2 regions of the Cobetia sp. 1CM21F genome follow, and region 1 is predicted to be linked to the other one. Evidence: predicted binding sites of a transcription regulator. Region 1 holds the regulator's gene; the other holds the start of a gene.

Evidence for each region. Region 1 encodes sigma-54, which starts transcription at its own class of promoters, with help from an activator protein. Its sites were predicted from a motif close to TGGCACNNNNNTTGCTNT; they were not measured.
Region 2: MSG32_RS05620 (DUF3305 domain-containing protein) is a predicted target of sigma-54. The motif match lies at 4,122-4,139, and genes of this name have one in related genera.

The regions. Positions count from the first base shown of each region.
Region 1 is NZ_JALNTQ010000002.1:1,195,003-1,200,963, reverse strand. Features, by position in the region: gene MSG32_RS10840 (HPr family phosphocarrier protein) at 347-616, opposite strand; gene rapZ (RNase adapter RapZ) at 603-1,526, opposite strand; gene MSG32_RS10830 (PTS sugar transporter subunit IIA) at 1,664-2,134, opposite strand; gene raiA (ribosome-associated translation inhibitor RaiA) at 2,144-2,452, opposite strand; gene MSG32_RS10820 (RNA polymerase factor sigma-54) at 3,113-4,561, opposite strand; gene lptB (LPS export ABC transporter ATP-binding protein) at 4,795-5,535, opposite strand; gene lptA (lipopolysaccharide transport periplasmic protein LptA) at 5,539-5,961, opposite strand, start outside.
Region 2 is NZ_JALNTQ010000001.1:1,386,185-1,392,145, forward strand. Features, by position in the region: partial or broken gene MSG32_RS05600 (histone deacetylase family protein) at 1-497, shown strand, start outside; gene MSG32_RS05605 (XRE family transcriptional regulator) at 1,042-1,680, shown strand; gene MSG32_RS05610 (helix-turn-helix transcriptional regulator) at 2,009-3,058, opposite strand; gene MSG32_RS05615 (formate dehydrogenase accessory sulfurtransferase FdhD) at 3,058-3,993, opposite strand; gene MSG32_RS05620 (DUF3305 domain-containing protein) at 4,202-4,759, shown strand; gene MSG32_RS05625 (DUF3306 domain-containing protein) at 4,756-5,529, shown strand.

The DNA.
Region 1 (5,961 bases):
TTCTACCATTGGCGTAGGGGGGCGCGTCGACAAAAGAAAACAGTGTTTCTTATCGAAAGGACAATCCGCGTCCCGCCACTGGCGCAAAAGCAGCGTTGCATGGCTACCAGGCGCAAGGATAGGTGCAGGGAAAGGTACAAGGGTAGGCGCAAGGACAGGTGCAGGAACCGGTGAAGGAACAGGCGCTAGGCATCCTGCGCGAGCAGTTAATGCTTTCGCCAGGGGGGGCGCCAGAGGGGGCTGGCCGATAAGCGAGCGAGCCGAAAAGATAGTTGGCCAAGAAGCGAGCTGGCTGAGGAAGGAAGGCTGAGCGCACAGCGCAAATGCACAGCGCTGTCAGTGGCGGTTATTCGTCTTCCTCGAAACGCGCCTCGAAGAGCGCCTCGATGGCCAGCATCGCCTCATCGGCCTGTTCGCCCTCGACATCGATCAACAGCGTGGTGCCGCAGGGCGCGGCCAGCATCAGCAATGCCATCACATTGGCTGCATTGGCGCGTCGCTCGCCATGGCTGACCATCACCGTCGCGCAATAGGGCGCACAGCAATTGACCAGCTTGGTGGCTGCGCGGGCGTGCAGCCCGCGGCGGTTGGTCAGCGTCAGCTCACGAGAGGCCATCGCGATGCTCCTGCTGATCACTTGTCTCACCCGCGTTGCTCAGGGCGGTATGAATGCCCAGCTCGCGGTGACGCAGGCGTACCTCAGGCAGGCGCTCGGCAAAGTAGCTTGCCAGCTGCTCGCACAGGTAGACGCTGCGATGCTGGCCGCCGGTGCAGCCCACGGAGACCGTCAGGTAGCTGCGGTTGCTGTCCTGATAGGCGGGCAGCCAGCGTTCCAGCCAGCCAGCGATATCGTCATGCATCGCCTGGACGGTGGGGTAGCGCTGCAGGAATTCGGCCACGCTGTCATCGCGACCGGTATCGCCGCGCAGATTGATGTCCCAGTACGGGTTGGGCAGGCAGCGGGCATCGAACACCATGTCGGCGTCGGTCGGCACGCCATGCTTGAAGCCGAAGGATTCAAAGGTCAGCGTCAGGTGGCGGGAGCTGTGCTGGGCGACCTGCTCGGTGATCCGCGAGCGCAGGTCGTGCACGCTCAGGTTGGTCGAGTCGATGACCAGATCGGCCTTCTGGCGAATGGGAGCGAGCGTCTTCTGCTCGATCTCGATGGCCTCGGCCAGGGTGTGGTCGTTGTCGCGCGTCAGAGGGTGACGACGACGGGTCGCCGAGTAGCGTTCCAGCAGCACTCGCGAATCGGTGGTCAGGTAGACGACCTGCACGTCCATGCCGCTCTGGCGGACGTTGTCGAGCAATTCGGGGAAGCGGGTCAAGGCTTCCGGCAGATTGCGGGCATCGATGGAGACCGCGATGCGCCGACGCGCCGGGCTGTCCTTTTCGAGCTGATCGACCAGTGGCGCCAGCAGCATGCCGGGCAGATTGTCGATGGCGTAGTAGCCAATATCTTCCAGCGCCTGGAGAGCGATGGATTTCCCGGAGCCGGAGCGGCCGCTGATGATCACGATCTTCATGAAGTGCTCTCCAAGGGCGAGGTCAACGTCGAAAGAATGCAGGGGTGGGGCAGAGGGCTGCCCGCTATCAGTGCGCTGTACGTCGGCCGATGGAAGGCCAGCAAGACGAAAGCCCGGACGATGTCCGGGCCTGTCATTCAGCGCGCCGGTAATTCGGCGATGGCTTGGGTCAATGCCTCAAAGAGTGCACGCTGGCTGTCTGCCTGGCGCAGGGCCGAGCGATTGGTCGGGGAATTGAGCAATTCCGCGACCTGCCCGAGCAGCGTCAGATGAGTCTCATCCGCTTCCTCAGGCACCAGCAGCACGAACAGCAGATCGATGGGTTCTCCGTCGATGGCATCGAAGTCGATGGGTTCACCGAGCTTCAGAAACGCAGCGATTGGCGTCTTGCAATGCGGGCTGCGTGCATGGGGCACGGCCACACCGTGGCCAATGCCGGTCGACCCCAGTCTCTCGCGCCCGATCAGGCGCGAGAAGACTTCCTGGCTATCCAGGCTGGGAATGTTCTGTGCGATGAAGGTGCTGAAGAATTCAAGCACCCGCTTCTTGCTCCCCCCGGGGACACCGTACAGCGTGCGCTCGGGGGGAAGGATCTGATCAAGTGTCATGGCTGAAGGTCAACGGGTCCCGGTGCCCTGAGAGCGAGCCTGGGACTTTTCCTTGTGTTTGACCAGCTGGCGATCCAGCTTGTCGGCGAGCGCGTCGATGGCAGCGTACATGTTGGGGTCTTCTGCCAGGGCGTGGAGGTCAGCGCCTGCCGCGTGCAAGGTGCAGGCAGCCTGCTGGCGCTCCTTCTCGATCGACAGTGTCACCTGAACATTGGTGATGTTGTCGTAATGCCGTTCGAGGCGAGCGAGCTTCTCGTTGACGTAATCGCGGAGAGGATCGGTAAGTTCCACATGATGCCCGGTGATATTCACTTGCATGGACACGCTCCTTTATCCAGCGGGTTGCCATTCAATTGTAACCCTTTTTGACTACGAGCAAACCCTGATCGGACGCTCTGCAACAGGCTTGACGGCCACCGTCTGGCGATGTTTTCGCACCCTTGCCAGTGGCGTCAGATGTCGTGAGCGTCTGTACCGACAATGCCCAAGCTTTGCGCAAAGATCAACGCTGCGCTGCATCGTGGCTCAGTGCTTGTCTTCAACTCAGTGAGGGGTATCGGAGTGGACTTCAAGGGCACGTCTGGTGGGTGGTGCGTGAAAGACGCGCAAGAAGGCGGGTTTTCGTCGCCAATCCCTGCATGTACGTCGCCTTTCAGGCGCTTCGATTGCGTGGAGCAAGCGGCGTTCCGGGAGGTTGTCCGGGTGTCATCCAGGTGCAATACGCGCAAAAGTGACTTTAAAAACATGCGATTGACGGTGAATGACGCTGCCGGAACGGCGGTTTTTTACCGTCATCCTGCGCGCCGTCATGGCCCATGACGGGCAATTGATGAGCGGTTGACGGCATGACAGAGCGCGAGACAGGCGCACCGCTGCCCGCGAAGTCAGAGGCTGATGAGCGGAAAATCCAGCGCTTGAGGTTGGCGGCGGCTGCCATTGTGGAGGTGAGAGCAGGGCATGACAGCCGCAGGTGACGCCTCAGGCCAGACGTTTGCGCTCGCTGGAGGAGGGGATGCCCATCGCTTCGCGATACTTGGCCACGGTACGGCGTGCGACCTCGATGCCATCGCTGGCGAGCAGATCGACCAGCCGCGAGTCGGAGAGAGGCTTGCGGGCCGGCTCTTCCGCGATCAGCTTGCGGATGCGGGCACGAATGGCGGTGCTTGAGTGGGCGTCGCCACTGCCGCTGCCACCGACCTGGCTCGAGAAGAAGAACTTGAGCTCGAAGACGCCGCGCGGGGTGTGGATGTACTTCTGGGTCGTGACCCGCGAGATGGTCGATTCGTGCATCTCGACCACTTCGGCGATGTTGGCCAGAATCAGCGGCTTCATGCCTTCCTCGCCTTGCTCGAGGAAGTCGATCTGGCGCGCCATGATCTCGCGGCCGACCTTGAGCAGGGTGTCATTGCGCGATGACAGGCTCTTCATCAGCCAGCGGGCTTCCTGCAGGTTGTCCTTGAGGAAGGTGTTGTCGGCTGACTTGTCGGCACGCTTGATCAGCGCGGCGTATTCCGGCTGGATGCGCAGCTTGGGCAGCGCTTCCGGGTTGAGCTCGACCTGCCAGCCATGGCGGGTATGGCGCACCAGCAGATCAGGGATCACGTAATCGCTGGCGGGCTCGCCCCAGGCGGATGCCGGACGCGGATCGAGCGCGCGTACCAGGCGGATGACGTGATCCAGCTCGTCATCGTCAAGGCTCAGGCGGCGCTTGAGCAGCTTGCGGTCATCGTTGCCCAGTGCCTCGAGGAATTGACGTACCAGGCGGCGCGCCTGCGCCAGCAGCGGCAGGTCATCCGGCAGCAGTGCCAGTTGCAGCAGCAGGCATTCGCGCAGATCACGGGCGAAGACGCCGGTCGGGTCGAACTGCTGCAGACGCAGCAATACCTGCTCGAGTTCGGAGGCCTTGAGGCCGGGCAGGCCCTGGCCGCGCAGGCCATCGACCAGCTCATCGAGTGACAGGCTCAGATAACCGGCACCGTCGACGGCATCGATCAGGCTCTCCGCCATCTGGCGTTCACGGCCATCGAGGTCGGTCATCGCCAGCTGCCAGCGCAGGTGGTCCTGCAGGCTCTCGACGCTGGTATTTCGATCGAAGTCCGTCCCTTCTTCACTCCCGCTGCCACTGCCGGAGCTGGTCAGGCTACCGGCGTGGTCCTGGTAGAGGTCCGACCAGTCGCTGTCGAGGGGGTATTCCTCGGGAATCTCGCTCGAGGAGTCGGCAGTGGAGATCTCGCTCGAATCCTGTGTCTCGACGACATCCAGCGACTCGTAGTCCTCGTCGAGCTCCAACATGGGGTTGGACTCGAGGGCTTGCTGAATCTCCTGACGCAGGTCGAGCGTCGACAGCTGCAGCAGCTGGATCGCTTGCTGGAGCTGCGGCGTCATGGTCAGCGAGGTGCCGAGGCGGAGTTGCAGGGTGGGTTTCATGGAGTCAGTCAATTCACGGCAAAGGAACGTGCTTACTACGCTATACCGTGACTCGGGGCACTGACAAGTGGTTGTCGTGAATATTCAAGCAACTTGCATGCCATGTTTCCACCAAGGTGGTATGGACGTCATGCATGCGTCTGATGTCAGACATGAAAAAGCCGCTACGCGATAAAATCACGCAGCGGCTTTTGAAGCTTTCGCATCTGGTGGGCTCAGCGCAGCCGCTAACCCTAGAGCGTGAACTCGTGGCCCAGGTAGACGTCGCGCACCTGCTGGTTGGCCAGGATGGAGTCCGCGTCACCGTGGGCGATGATCTGGCCATCGCCGACGATATAGGCGGTGTCACAGATATCGAGCGTCTCGCGCACGTTGTGGTCGGTGATCAGCACGCCGATGCCACGATCGCGCAGTTGGCGCACGATGCTCTTGATCTCGCCCACCGAGATGGGGTCGACGCCGGCGAAGGGCTCATCGAGCAGCACGAAGTCCGGCTCGGTGGCCAGTGCACGGGCGATCTCGACCCGTCGACGCTCACCACCGGACAGGCTCATGCCGGCGCTGGCGCGGATGTGCGTGATGCTGAATTCCTCGAGCAACTCTTCAAGGCGTGCCTTGCGGCCATTGCGATCCAGGTCCTTGCGGGTCTCCAGGATCGCCATGATGTTGTCGGCCACCGACAGCTTGCGGAAGATCGACGCCTCCTGCGGCAGATAGCCGATGCCGGCGCGTGCACGCTGATGCATGGCGGCAGCGGAGAGGTCCTTGTCATCGATGGAGACGTTGCCGGCATCGGCGCGCACCAGTCCGACGATCATGTAGAACGAGGTCGTCTTGCCGGCGCCGTTGGGGCCCAGCAGGCCGACGATGTCGCCCTGGCGGATCTCCAGCGAGATGTCCTTGACCACCTTGCGGCCCTTGTAGGCCTTGGCCAGATGGCGAGCGCTCAGCGTACGCGGAGTAGCAGCAGTCATGACTCAGTTTTCCTTGCTGGCATTGGCGCCGCGTGGCGTCAGAGTCATGTGCACGCGACCGCCTTCGGTCTGCTGTGCCGTCTTGCTGTTGTTGGCGTTCACCTGGCGCTTGTCGAGGAAGTACTCCACGTAGCCGCCTTCGAAGGTGTCATCGCCTTTCTCAAGACGCGCGTTGCCGACCAGCTCCACGCGGCGCTCCAGTGCATGGTAGCGGATGGTGTCGGCCCAGCCCTTGACCAGCTTCTCGTCGGGTGCGGGTTGCTGTTCCAGGTAGGCACGCTTGCCGGTGGCCTTGACCAGCGAGATCTCGCCGCTGCCGGCGCGGCTGATATCGACGCGGCTGGCATCGAGTTTCATGCTGCCCTGGCGCATCTCCACCTGGCCGGTGTAGGTGGCGGTACCGGCCTTGTCATCGAGCGACAGGGC
Region 2 (5,961 bases), on a different contig from region 1:
TGGGTGCCCTGCACGCCCGCCAGCATTACGGCATGAAGCGCATCGCGATCCTCGATTTCGATGTGCACCAGGGCAACGGCACCGTCGATATCTTCAAGCATGACCCCGATACGCTGGTGTGCTCCTCCTTTCAGGACGCCATGTACCCGTGGCGCTACCTGGAGAGCCGCTGGGAGCACATCCACAACACGCCCTTGAGCGAAGGCAGCGGCTCACTGGCCTTCCGGCGCGCCATCGAAGCCCAGTGGCTCAAGAAGCTTGATGATTTCAAGCCGGAGCTGATCCTGATCTCGGCGGGCTTTGACGCGCACCGTGAAGACCCGATGGCGGAACTGTGCTTGGAAGATGACGACTATTACTGGGTCACCCTGCTGGCGATGGATGTCGCACGGCGTCACTGCCACGGGCGTATCGTCTCCGTGCTGGAGGGCGGTTATTGCCTGGAGGCGCTGGGGCGCAGCACCGAGGCGCATCTCAAGGCGCTGGCGGGCTTGCCGATGCAGGATGGCCTCGATGCACGTGCCGGCAGCCATCGCCCCGACCAGCTCCCTTCAGAGCAACCCAAGTCAGAGCGGCCCGAGTCAAAGAAACCCGAGCCAGATCAGCTCGATCTCGCGCCTCCCCCCGTGGATGCCCTTCCACCCCGCTCCGCCTCTGGCACACCAGACGGCTCCCAGCCGCCGCTTGCCAAGCCCGCCGAGGATGAGCGTGATCACCCGCTGTTCTAGCGCCTGGCTGCTCTAATGCCCAGCTGTTCTAGCGCTGGGCATCCCCCGCACCGGTGACTTTCCCCTTGGCGAGCACCACACCTCGCGACAGGTTTCCCGCAGCCAGGAAACCTGTCGCTGCATCAAGGGAGTACCAGCGAGCCTTCGGTGTCGCAAACAGCCATGTTGGCTACGTGTCGGGATGATGCGCGCTTGCCATGCTGTGATAAGCTGGCGATAAAGTTTCCGATAGTAAACTTTATCGCCAGCTGACAGCGCTACGACACCCTATGTCGTGCGCCGCCAATATCACGCCCATAGCGAAGCCACTCTCATGAGCACACCGACAGACAAGGACGCCGCCGTCCGGATCGCCTCCGGTCGCAAACCCTTCGTTGAGCCCCTGAAGCTTGGCGAACGCGTGAAGCAGATCCGCCTCTCCCATCATTGGACGCTGGAAGATGTCAGCCAGCGCACGGGGCTGGCACGCTCGACATTGTCCAAGATCGAGAACGAGCAGATATCGCCGACCTTCACGGCGGTCCAGAAGCTGATTCATGGTCTCAACATCGACCTGCCGCAGCTGCTGAGCCCGCCCAAGCGCCAGAGTGGCACTCTCGGGCGTCGCGACCTGACGCGCGTCGGTGATGGCAAGTCACACCCGACACCGACCTATGAGCACGAGCTGCTGTCCTGGCAGCTGGCGCAGAAACGCATGATTCCTTTCAAGACTCGCGTGCGTGCGCGCAGCTTCGACGACTTCCCCGACTGGGTGCGTCACGACGGCGAGGAGTTCCTGATGGTATTGGCGGGCAGCATTCTGCTCTATTCGGAATTCTATGAACCCTTGCCGCTGGGTGATGGCGACAGCATCTATTTCGACTCCGACATGGGTCACGCTCTGGTTTCTACCAGCGAAGAAGATGCCATCGTGCTGTCGGTGTGCACTCGCAATGATTCGGATCCGAGCTGAGCTGATTTGAAGTGAGCCGAGCTGTGTTGAAGCGAGCTGGGCTGTGTTGAAGTGAGACAAGTCACGTAACGCACTGGCAGGAAGCTAAACCGCAAAGATTGCCTTAACGCGAGCGTCACCTGGCCGGTCCATTCAAAATAATGACTTGCTTGACCATGCTCGCCGTCAGCTCGAAATAAAAAAATCGCCCACTAGCCATGCGCTAATGGGCAATTTTTCTGGATATCGCAAAGACACTCATGGCTTGCGCCGAGTCCTGACCGCCAGCATCCACTGGGTGTTCAGTTTATCGAGCGTCTCATTACAGAGCGTCTCGATACCGAGCGTCTCAATCGTGCTGTGCGGCATCGCCGCGCCAGATCAACTGACCGCATTCGCGCAGATCATAGCCGCCGAGGGATTGCGCCAGCTGGATGCCATTCGGTGTGGCAAGATAGTCCAGCAACCCCTGGAAGAGATCGCGGAAGTAGACATTGCGCGGTACCACCAGGTCGAAGGCCTCTTCACAGACCGGCACGAAGCCGAGGCCGAACTCATTGGCCGCCGACAGCGTACCGGGGCCGACATCCACCTCGCCGCGCGCCACCATCGAGGCCACCTCACGCTCGGAATAGGCGATCGCCAGGGTGTTGAGCTGCTCGGCACGCATCTGATGGCCGGACAGCCACTCCTGCAGGAAGCGCTGCGAACCTGCCCCCTCCTGTCGCACCGCCCAACGCCGCTGCGAACCGAACAGGCCGCTGGGATCGATGGACAGATGACGATCATCATTGCGGATGATCAACCCCTGGGTACGACGCGCAAGCCGCACCATCACCCACTGACGATAGCCATCGTGGCCGCGAATCAGCGCCGGATGCCGCAGCGCCGCCTCCTCCGCGCGCCCCCAGTGAATGGCGCAGACATCAGCCCGCCCCTGGCTGAGCAGATCAAGCCCCAGACGCGTGCCGGTGACGCTCATGCCATAGAAGGCGCTACCGGCATGCTGCTGATTGAGACGCATGGAGAGCGCGGCCAGCAGCGGGTCGTCACTGCCGGTGATCATCAGGCGATCCGCCAATACACCATGATGGCTGGACTCGAGAATCCATTGCTCCACCAGGCGCCGCGGAAACAACCACTTGCCGGTCACCTTGGTCGCCGGCATGGTGCCATCACTGGCCAGTTGATAGATCTTCTTCTCGTTGAGATGCAGCAGACGCGCGACTTCCTGCACCGTCAAGAAGGGGTTGTCGTGGGGGACCGGAGCCTGACGGCCGGTGGCCGCATTCAGGGCCTCGCCTGAAGACTCAGCGACAGAGCCACCCGCAGGTGCGCCGAGTTCAGAGGAAAAGCCCTGTAAGGGTATGACGCCCAGCGGCGAAGAAAGACGACTCATCACTGCGCCCCCTTGCCATGTCCGGCTGCGCCGTCTGATGAAGATGGCTTGCCTGACGCGTCATGGCGCGATGACTTGAGAGCGTCGCCGGCACGCAGGGGCGGGATGGCATCCAGCACCAGCCGCCCGGCAGGGTCCACCGCCTGGAAGTGGCGGCCCTTGGCGCGCGCGATCAACAACACGCCAAAGCGTTCCGCCAGCTCCACCCCCTTCTGCGTGACGCCGGAGCGTGAGACCAGCACTGAAATCCCCGCCTGAGCCACCTTCAGCACCATCTCGGAAGTCAGGCGACCGGTGGTATAGAAGATGTTGGCTCCCTGGTAATCACTGCCATCATCACTCAGGGGCGCCAACCAGCTCAGCCCCGCCAGCGTATCGACGGCGTTGTGGCGGCCGACATCCTCGATGAACGCCAATACCTCATCATCCCGACACAGGGCACAACCGTGCACCGCACCGGCCTTGCGATAGGTCGCGTTGTGCGCCGCCAGCGCCTCCAGCAGGCGATACAACAAGGCCTGGCTAAAGGGGCCTGCGTCCAGCGCAGCCAGTGATTGGCGCTCCAGCAGATTGCCGAATACCGTGCCCTGTCCACAGCCGGTGGTCACGGTGCGCTTGCCGAGGCGCTGCTCGATATCCTCAGGCAGATGACGCGTCACCACCGAGGCGCTCTCGACCTCCCAGTCCACCTGCAGCGCTTCGAGGTCCTCAAGCTCACCCAGCAAGCCCTGATTGCGCAGATAGCCGGCCACTAGCGCCTCAGGTTCGGCACCCAGGGTCATCAAGGTGACGATCTCGCGCCGATTGAGATAGATGGTCAGCGAGCGCTCGGCGGCAATGGACTGCTGATGGCGCTCACCGCGCTCATCCATGACTTCGATGTCCAGCGTGGTGGGTAGTGTGGCGCGACTGATCGCTGGCCGTGCAGAGGGCATCATGAACTCGGGTCTCCCTGATCGAGCCGGTTGGAATGGCAATTCTTGCGCTGAATTGCCGTAGAGTACCAGTCCGATGGCAGAGCTGTCCCCGCACTGACTGACGGTGACCCTGATATCGCAGGCGCCGGCATGTATCTTGCACACTAGCACCATCGCAGCAATCTTTTCAGACCCGCTTGCGGGTACAGCAGTGAACAAGGAAGCCATGTCTGAATCCATCCCTCCCCGTAGTGACGATACTCGCTGGTTGAGTGTCACCCTGGCACCCACCACGCAGAAGCTGGGGCGTTTCAGCATCGATACCTGGCGGATTGCCGACCTCTCGCCCTCTGCAACGCCAGAGACGGAATCGCACTTAGCGGAGCCTGCCGCCGCTGATGAAGTAGCGCATCGCCGCATCCTGCCGCTGCAGCTTCACCTCACCGAGCGCACCGATTACCGCTACAACCTGCGCTGCGAGCAGCCGCGTCTGTTCGTCCAATGCGATGAGCGTGAAGCCGACGGCATGCAGCCCCGCGTGGTGACGGCCTGTCAGGAGGTAGCATCGCATTGGATGGATGGCGACCAGCTGGTGCTGGATGTGCCGATGCCCCCGGCCTTGATGGTGTGGCTGGAAGCCTACCTCGCGCGTCACGGCGAACGACTCGACGAAGGCAAGAAGAAGAAACGCAAGGGCGCCGGGCGCGCCAGTCAGGCAGAGCAGCACGCCGTGACGCCCAACAAGACTCATCAGCCCGGTGATGGTACGGAAAGCACGTCATGAGCCAGCACGACGACAACGCAAGCCCTGCCCATGAAGGCCTGTTCTCGCGCTGGTCACGCCGCAAGCAAGGCGACAGCCGCCGTGAAGACCAAGTGGTACAGCCGGACAGCGCCGAGGTGAGTAAAGGCGACAGCCTTCCGCCGTCACAGGCGGGAGTCGCCTCTGACAACAGCGTTGCCCCCCCTGCAGCGCGCGTCTCGCAGCACGAAGCCCTGGGCGGCGATAGCCCCTCCACGGCAGCACAACCGGCAGCCGCCGAGAGCGATCAGCAGGCATCGGACGCTGACAGCGCAGAAATGCCCGTCATCGAGCTGCCAGACCCCGACACCCTGACCCCAGACGCCGACATCAGCGCCTTCATGCAGAACGGCGTGGACCCGGCGCTACGCCAGCGTGCGCTGCGGCGCATCTTCATGGGTGGCGAGCACTCGGTGCGCGATGGGCTGGATGACTACGACCAGGACTTCTCCCAGATGCGCCCGCTCGCCGATGGTGTCGCCGACACGCTGCGCAGCTGGACTCGCAAGGTCGAAGAAGGCCTGGGAAAGCTCGATGAGGCAAGCGAGACACCCACGGCGGATACGACGCTGGAGACAGACGACCAGATCGCTGAGCAGGCGCCTGACGGTGAGGCGCCAGTGGGCGAGACACACGCGACGCCCAGCGACGAGATAGTCGAGTCGCCTGCCCCGCAAGCGATACCAGCAGAAGACTCGCGCGAGCCTGCTCCCGCGTCAGATGATGACCGCGGCGTCCGCCACAAGCCGTGACCCGGGGCTGGCCCCACAGACGCCTCCAGCGCCAGGGCGTCAGGATGACGCGCCGCACAATCAACATGCGTCATTATGACCCACGAGTAAGCCGAATACGTCTGACCGAGGTCATCCTGATGCCTCATGAGTCACCCTGACGCGCCCCATCAAGGCGCACTGACTGCAACGCACATGCAAGATTCAGCATGACATGCCAACCCTTGAAGATGATGACTGGCGTCAACCGCCTGCGCTGATGAGTGCCTGCGCGACCTGACCGCGCCCCTCTTCTCGCCGGGCGTGAAAACGGCAATGTCATCAACAGCATGCAAAGATGGTTGGCCTGTCATGAATCCCCCACTGAACGACTGTCGATCGCCGACCCGGCTCTGACCGCGAAAGACCGCGAGAGACCGCGAGAATCAGCGACGACCGGGACCTGCATCATCC